Regions from separate parts of the Streptococcus sp. SC1 genome, predicted to be linked through region 1. Evidence: predicted binding sites of a transcription regulator. Region 1 holds the regulator's gene; the other holds the start of a gene.
What was found. Region 1 encodes Rex, which represses fermentation and respiration genes when NADH is low (regulators of the CRP and FNR family bind a similar motif). Its sites were predicted from a motif close to TTGTGAANTANTTCACAA; they were not measured.

Region 1 (4,429 bases):
TTGACCTTCACGCTGTCCAAGTACAAGGATTCTTTGATATTCCTGTTGACAATCTCTTCACCATTCCATTGTTTGCCGAACATTATTGCAATATGGGATTAACTGGCGAGGATGTTGTCGTCGTTAGCCCGAAAAATTCTGGCGTGAAACGCGCTCGTAGCTTGGCAGAATATCTCGATGCTCCAATCGCCATCATCGACTACGGTGAAGATGAAGCAGGCCGCTCTGAAGGCTATATCATCGGTGAGGTTGAAGGCAAAAAAGCAATTTTGATTGACGATATCTTAAATACCGGTCGTACCTTCTCAGAAGCTGCTAAAATCGTTGAACGTGAAGGAGCTGTCGAAATCTATGCTGTCTCAAGTCATGGTTTATTTGCAGATGAAGCTGCAGACTTACTAGACAGTGTTCCTATCCGAGAAATCTTGGTGACTGACTCTGTTGATACAAAAGAAAAGACTCCGAAGAATGTTCACTACATCACAGCCAGCGAGTTGATTGGCGATGCTATCGTGCGTATTCAAGAAAGAAAACCAGTCAGCCCACTTTTTGCTTTTCAAAAGAAATAAGGGATAAATTTGTGATTTATTTAGATAATGCTGCTACGACTGCCTTATCGCCTGCCGCGATTGAGTCCATGACTCAGGCAATGACAGTCTTCGGCAATCCATCCAGTACCCACAGCCACGGTCGAGAAGCTAAAAAACTGCTCCGACAAGCTCGCGAAGATATTGCTAGAGTTCTACACACACAGAGCAAAAATATCCTCTTCACTTCAGGTGCTACTGAAAGCAATAACACTGCTATTAAGGGCTATGCCCTGCGCCATCAGAATCAAGGCAAGCATATTATCACTACGGCCATTGAACACCATGCTGTTTTAGAGCCTGTTGAATACTTGGTGGAGCATTTTGGCTTTGAAGCGACTATTATTCAGCCAGTGGATGGGCAAATCCGAACGGAAGATATCAAGAATGCTCTCAGACCAGATACTATCCTTGTCTCAGTAATGGCTGTCAACAATGAAACAGGCTATATTTTGCCGATTCAAGAAATTGGTAAATTGCTAAAAGAGCATCCTGCTGCCTTCCACGTTGATGCGGTCCAAGCCGTCGGCAAGCTCCCCATCTATCCTGAAGAATGGGGAATCAATTTCCTGAGTGCATCAGCTCATAAATTCCATGGTCCAAAAGGGGTGGGATTTCTCTACGCTGACCAGATGGATTTTGATAATTTCATGCATGGCGGCGATCAAGAAAACAAGCATCGAGCGGGTACAGAAAACCTCGTTTCCATTGTCGGAATGGCAACTGCCCTTTCTGAAAATGTTGCCCATTTAGAGGAAAATCTTGAGCATGCCCAGCAGTTAAAAGATACTTTACTGGACAACCTAACGGATATAGACTACTACCTAAACGAAAGTCAGCCTAGCCTGCCTTATGTTGTCAATATTGGATTTCCAAACCAAAAGAATGATCTTATCTTGCTTCAAATGGACCTTAATGGCTTTTCAATCTCGACTGGCTCTGCTTGTACAGCTGGTGCTGTTCAGCCCAGCCATGTCCTTCAAGCCTTATATGGCTCTAACTCTGAGCGCTTAAAAGAATCCATTCGTATCAGTGTATCAGACCAAACTAGCATCCAAGAAATCAAACTATTCAGCCAAAAACTAAAAGAAATACTAGGAGGATAAGATGGCTTTTCAAACATCTGTTAGCTTAGCAAACTGCGACTTCACCTACTCACTCCATCCAAATGTTAAGAAATTTACCTTACGGGACAATACATTTGCTGAAACAAAAGTTGGTAATTACGAGCTTTCTCGCTTACTTGAAGCTGTTCCCAATAGTGGCGATGGATTCTTGCTTAAGATTATCATCAATAAAGATCTAAGCGGAGTTAAAATCAATATTACGGACAAGTCTGGTCTAAGATTAGTTAATATCTTCAAATCAGAAAAACACCATATTATTCAGCAAAAATTCTATTTCTTGATGGATAGTTTAGTTGAAAGAGATATTTTTGAAAAAACACCCCAATAAGCGAAATTCTAAGAATTTTGCTTATTTCTATTATTTTATCTATCTTTATTAGTATAATAATATTTTGTTCATCAAATTAGTTGATTTTTTCACAAGCTTTCTATAGAATAGAAGATAGAAAGGTCGTGATTTTGTGAAAACTGAAAAAAGCAATTCTATTCCACGTGCTACTGCTAAGCGGCTCTCCCTCTACTACCGGATTTTCAAGCGATTTAATGCAGAAAATATTGAAAAGGCCAATTCAAAACAAATCGCAGAGGCGATTGGAATCGACTCTGCGACTGTTCGGCGTGACTTTTCTTACTTCGGTGAGTTAGGTCGTAGAGGTTTTGGCTACGATGTCAAGAAACTAATGAATTTCTTTGCCAATCTTCTCAACGACAACTCGATTACAAATGTCATGATCGTTGGTGTCGGAAATATGGGCCGTGCTCTTTTACACTACCGCTTTCATGAACGGAATAAAATGAAGATTGTAATGGCCTTTGATACAGATGATTATTCTGATGTCGGAACCACCACAAATGATGGAATTCCTATTTATGGAATTTCTCAAATTAAAGAAAAGGTCCAGGAAGGAAACGTAAAGACAGCCATTCTGACAGTGCCGAGCGTTAAGGCACAAGAAGTCGCATCCGTCTTGGTTGATGCTGGCATCAAGGGGATTCTTTGCTTCTCCCCAGTGCACCTATCTGTCCCCAAAGATGTGGTTGTACAATATGTGGACCTAACCAGCGAACTCCAAACCTTACTTTATTTCATGAGAAAAGATGATGAGTAAGGTAAGAAAGGAAACAGACACTTTATGAAAAAACCGATTATCGGTATAACAGGAAACCAAAGGGATATTCCTAACGATCAATTTATTCATATTAGTTATACTTCAACTGGCTTTATCGAGGGAGTCAATAAAGTTGGAGGAATCCCAATTATCTTACCAATTGGTGATGAAGCCTTAGCTCACACCTATATCACTATGATCGATAAACTGATCCTTACCGGTGGACAAAATGTCAAGCCTCATTTCTACGGAGAAGAACAGACTATCGAAAGTGATGATTATCTGCTTCAAAGGGATCTATTTGAACTAGCTCTCATCCGAGAAGCACGGAAGCAAAACAAGCCTATTTTTGGCGTCTGTCGTGGTACTCAGCTTTACAATGTTGCTATGGGTGGCACACTTCACCAAGACATCGAGAATCACTGGCAAGATAGCACTGCTCAATACACTACACAGACTATGGTCACTAAAAACGGCTCCATCCTCCATGAATTATACGGACCTACTTGCCAAATCAACTCATTCCATCACCAAAGTATCAAGGATCTAGCGAAAAATCTAGAAGTCATAGCTTACGATCCTCGTGACAAGGTCATTGAGGCTGTTACCTCGACTGATGGAAGTCCATTTCTTGGTGTGCAGTGGCATCCAGAATTTCTATTTCCCACAAGAACGGGGGATTTAGCCTTGTTTGATTATGTGGTTCACAAACTTTAGATCAAATCCGTTTTTTCACGATAGCTATAATAATTATTTTTTGAAACGATTAAATGATCTAAAAGAACCAACCCCATTAGTTCACAAGCTTCTTTCATGTGTTTGGTGACCTCGTCGTCATTCTTACTTGGTAAAGTCACTCCAGAAGGATGATTGTGCACTAGTATAATAGATGTTGCCAAGTGTTTGAGAGCATAATGCAAAATCTCACGTGGTTCAGCAATACTTCTAGTTACCGTTCCTACAAAGATTGTCTGCTGATGGATGATCTGGTTTTGACTGTTGAGATAAATAGCAACCAAACATTCCTGCTTTTTATCTCCCAATTCGACCTGCATTTTGCGAGCTAGTTTTTGACTTCCAAGAATTTGCTCCCTCTCCAGCACTTCAGCCTTATTGATACGGCATCCAAGCTCAATAATGGCTTGCAACTCAACAGCCTTCACAGGGCCAATTCCTGAAATTGTCTGTAATTCCTGTAAAGTCAAATATTTCAGATCATTCAAACTAGAAATCGATGATAAAATCCTTTGAGAAACTTGAAAAACAGTTTCTTTTTTGCTGCCTGTTCGCAAAAATATAGATAGCAATTCCTGATTACTAAGTTTATCCGCTCCTTCTCTTATCAGCCGTTCACGCGGCATCATACTTATGTCATCCTGCAATGAAATACGATACATATCAACCTCCTTACCTATTAATTCGAGATTAAATAAAAAAAGATTAAATTCTTACACAGCATTTCAAACATTAGATATCATAGGAAATATTTGTAAATTTTATCAATTAAAAAACGAAGTAACTCTTGTTACTTCGTTTTACAATATTTCTTATCATAGCTGCATTTGATTATAAGATCGACTGAAAGCATCTAAAATATCTTTTGGTG
Region 2 (4,429 bases), on a different contig from region 1:
ATAAGTCGTTCAAGTAGCTTGACTAAATTGATTCTTGAAAATAAGAAAACACTTTTACCATATTGTCCTTTTCCATCAGCCTTATCCTTATTTTCATCATGATATTTGGGTAATATATTAAAGATTATATATAATAACCAAAAAGTGGCCACTATTTGTAAAATTAGCAATATAAACTTTGCACAATCAAAATGACCGTGTATCTTTGCGAGCACTGCTATATTTGCCACGAAAAAAGAAATAGCACCTAAAAGATCAATATTCGAGTTAATTTCTTGTATCTGTTTTGTTAGCTTTTGATTCAATTAAACACCTCTTAACTTATCTCCATATACTTTAACAAACTATATAATATCTATTAACAACAGTAAATTACTTTCTCAAAAAATTCATTTGAATAGTTATTTTTGTTTTCCAAACAACTTCTTCCGTTCTTCCATAAACTCAATCAACTCTTTCTTGAAGACTGCTTTTTCTTCATCAGTCAATCCTTTTGAATTCATACGGAAAAGTAATTCAATATTATCTAGTTCATCTGATTTTTCTTCTGAGTTTCCGACTAGATAGTCAACTGACACATTCAAAATCTGTGCAATCTTGACTAAATTATCCTGTGTTGGTTTTTTTACTCCACGTTCCCATGAAGCGTATGCTGGTTGCGAAATTCCTAGTTTTTCCGCTACCTCTACTTGGGTTAGCCCTGCTTGTCTCCTAAGGTCTTTTAAGCGATCTGAAAATTCCATTTTAAACCTCTAAAAAAATTTTTTATTTTTCCAAAATAATCCCTTGACAAATATAGCTGATAGTTATATCATTTTTAAAAATAATAACGCCTAGCTTTCGGCATTACGATCATTGACAATTAAATAGAAGGTGCGTCTGACAACCAGAGGACTGATCATCAGAACATCACATAAACTTCGTACCTTTATTGTAAATGCTTTGACAGGAAAAGTCAAATCCGTTGATGGTTGAAGTGAAGATTTAAAACAAGTATTTGTGGGCTTCCACGCATTTCGGACTTCTGCACTTTTCCGAATAGTAAAGTGAACTGGTTGTGCTAAACGGCAGCTCTGTTGCTCCTGCCCCTCAATGTCTTTGCTGAAAAATTAGTACTTAAAAAATAAGAAATGAAAGGATAAATTATATGGCTAAAATTGGATTAAACTATGGAGAAAAACTACAAATTGTGGATAAAACCTATCGCGTTATTACAGACGGTCTGAACATCCCAGAGATTCTTGGAAAACTGACTTTCCGTGGTATCGAAGGACCCGATATTATTTTTGAAGAAGATCGCACACAACGAAATCCCGATAGATCATTTGTTCAGGTCAACACTGAAGAGATACGCTGTGGGAGGATAAACTAAATAATAGGCCACGAATGTGTCTCAACTGGAAAACTCCTTATAAAGTATTTTGTGGTGAAATTGTGTACTCAATTTGACAATTCAAGGACAAAACAAAGAAAAAAGGTTTATCCAATTTGGATAAACCCTGTTATATTAAGCTTTTACAAGCTTCTTATGCTTTACCTTCTGAACCGAATACGTCAATACGTTCTTCAACTGATGCTTGGATAGCTTTGACACCGTCAGCCAAGAATTTACGTGGGTCGAAGAGTTTCTTCTTGTCGTATTCTGCTTCGTTTGCTTCATAGTCACGAGCAAATTTACGAGTTGCGTTAGCGAATGCGATTTGGCATTCAGTGTTAACGTTAACTTTCGCAACACCAAGTTTGATCGCTGCTTGGATTTGGTCATCAGGGATACCTGAACCACCGTGCAATACGATTGGGAATCCTGGTACAGCTTCAGTCAATTTTTGCAAGTGGTCAAGGTGAAGACCTTTCCAGTTTGCAGGGTATGGACCGTGGATGTTACCGATACCAGCTGCCAAGAAGTCGATACCAGTTGCAACCATTGCTTTAGCATCTTCGATTGGAGCCAATTCACCATCACCGATGATTCCATCTTCTTCACCACCGATAGTACCAACTTCAGCTTCTACTGACACGCCGTTTGCATGAGCAAACTCTACAACTTTACGTGCTTTTTCAAGGTTTTCTTCAACTGGAAGGTGTGAACCATCAAACATAACTGAAGTATAGCCAACTCGGATACACTCAAGTGCATCTTCGTAGTGACCATGGTCAAGGTGGATCGCTACTGGTACAGTGATACCCATTGATTCAACAAGGTTAGCGATCAAGTTGCGAGCAACTTTGTACCCACCCATATATTTAGCAGCACCCATTGAAGTTTGGATCAAAACTGGTGCTTTTTTAGCTTCTGCTGCGCGCAAGATAGCTTGAGTCCACTCAAGGTTATTTGTGTTAAATCCACCAACTGCATAACCATTGTCACGAGCTGCTTGGACAAATTTTTCTGCTGAAACGATTGCCATTTGTAATAGGCCTCCTCTTATTTTTTGTGGAATGAACCACTTACATTGTTTATTTTATCACTTTTTCATTAAAATTGCTAGTTTTTCCTGAAATTTTAAGTAATTCCCAAGCAATTTTTGAATTCAGGCATCTTCAGCTTCTTTGAGAAAACAAAAAAACTGACCGAAGTCAGCTAATCCTATGCGGAGAGAGGGACTTGAACCCTCACGACCTAAAGCGGTCACAGGATCCTTAGTCCTGCGCGTCTGCCAATTCCGCCATCCCCGCGATTGAGTACTTTACTAGTATAACAGGATAATCTCCACTTGTCAACACCTTTTTTCAAAACTTTTAAAAAGTATTTTCAAAAATAAAAATGAGACAGGGCTCGTAAACACTGCCCCATCTCACTCTTTTCATTAATGTTTTTCTAAATTACGCAACATCTGATCAATCTTATTACCGTACTCAATAGACTCATCTTTGACGAAGGTCAAATCTGGAATCTTATACATCTTGAGGTTTCGGCCCAGTTCACGCTTAATGGTACCGGTTGCCTTTTCCAAGCCCAGCTGTGCCTTTTGATTATCTGAAGCCAAGTCACTCATGATGCTATAGTAGACCTTGGCCATAGACAGATCGCCCAGCATTTGGACATCGGTAATGGTCACACCTTGGACACGTGGATCACGGACTTTCTTTTGCAAAATCTCATTGACTTCACGCTTGATTTCCATTCCTACACGGTCGGTACGAAAATGATTTGCCATAGAATTTCCTTTCTAATTTTTTCTTCTGCAATATGAGGCTGGGACAAAAGTCCTAGCCTCTCAATTGTCTTTGGATTATCGAGCAAGACGCAGTGGTTGAGTGGGCTCTATTACGCTGATTTCATCAGCTTTTACAGCCCTACTCAACTGTGCGGAGGTGGGACGACGAAATCGAATTCTAACGAATTACCGATTTCTGTCCCACTCTCATATTTTTAGTTTTAGTTGAATGAAAGTCGCTCTAAACTCTTTGTAAAAAGATGCTTGAGATAAAAAGGATCAATTTCCATCCAATATGCTTTTCACTGAGAGTTTTCGGAGGAATTCTCTTATTTCTTGATTTCTTCCATGATATAGGCTTCAATCGTATCATCCACTTGGATATCGTTATAGCCGTCAATCATGAGACCACCTTCGCGGCCGTTAGTGACTTCTTTTACATCATCCTTGAAGTGTTTCAAGCTAGCCAACTGACCATCGTAAATTACGACACCATCACGGATGACACGAACCTTGGAATCACGGGTAACTTTACCATTGATAACCATAAATCCACCGATAGTACCAACCTTGGAAACTTTGAAAGTTTCGCGGATAAGGGCTTCCCCGATGATTTTTTCTTGGTATTCTGGGTCCAGCATTCCTTTCATGGCATCTTCCATTTCTTCGATAACCTTATAGATAATGCTGTGGAGACGGATTTCTACATCATCAGCTTCTGCTTGCTGGCGAGCTTGCGGTGTAGGGCGAACGTTAAATCCAATGATAAAGGCATTTGAAGCTTCTGCCAATGTTACATCAGACTCATTGATAGCACCAACTGCTGAGTGGACAATGGTAATCTTAACGCCTTCCACTTCAATCTTCTGCAAGGAAGCAGCCAAGGCTTCTACAGAACCTTGTACATCGGCTTTGATAATGACGTTAACAGACTTAACTTCACCAGCTTTGAGGGTATCAAAGAGATTTTCCAGACTGACACGATGAGTAGCTTGACGTTGCTTGAGAAGGGCACGTTTAGCACGTTCTTCACCGGCTGCACGCGCAGCTTTTTCATCTTCATAGACGGCAAAGTGGTCACCTGCCATCGGAGTTTCATTAAGACCTGTGATAGAAACTGGCGTAGATGGACCTGCTACTTTGACACGACGACCTAAGTCATTGGTCATAGCACGGACACGTCCGAAGGTATTTCCGACAACGATTGGATCTTGGACATTCAGCGTACCTTGTTGAACAAGAAGGGTTGCAACTGCACCTTTTCCTTTATC

Region 2: PAN94_RS07295 (class II fructose-bisphosphate aldolase) is a predicted target of Rex. The motif match lies at 2,454-2,471, and genes of this name have one in related genera.

What each region holds. Positions count from the first base shown of each region.
Region 1 is NZ_JAQCMU010000002.1:165,903-170,331, forward strand. Features, by position in the region: gene PAN94_RS03605 (ribose-phosphate diphosphokinase) at 1-569, shown strand, start outside; gene PAN94_RS03610 (cysteine desulfurase family protein) at 581-1,693, shown strand; gene PAN94_RS03615 (DUF1831 domain-containing protein) at 1,695-2,042, shown strand; gene PAN94_RS03620 (redox-sensing transcriptional repressor Rex) at 2,176-2,823, shown strand; gene PAN94_RS03625 (gamma-glutamyl-gamma-aminobutyrate hydrolase family protein) at 2,848-3,540, shown strand; gene radC (RadC family protein) at 3,537-4,220, opposite strand; gene PAN94_RS03635 (class A sortase) at 4,374-4,429, opposite strand, start outside.
Region 2 is NZ_JAQCMU010000004.1:139,812-144,240, forward strand. Features, by position in the region: gene PAN94_RS07280 (hypothetical protein) at 1-305, opposite strand, end outside; gene PAN94_RS07285 (helix-turn-helix domain-containing protein) at 402-743, opposite strand; partial or broken gene PAN94_RS07290 (conjugal transfer protein) at 1,148-1,354, shown strand; gene PAN94_RS07295 (class II fructose-bisphosphate aldolase) at 1,527-2,408, opposite strand; tRNA gene PAN94_RS07300 (tRNA-Leu) at 2,591-2,676, opposite strand; gene rbfA (30S ribosome-binding factor RbfA) at 2,808-3,158, opposite strand; gene infB (translation initiation factor IF-2) at 3,488-4,429, opposite strand, start outside.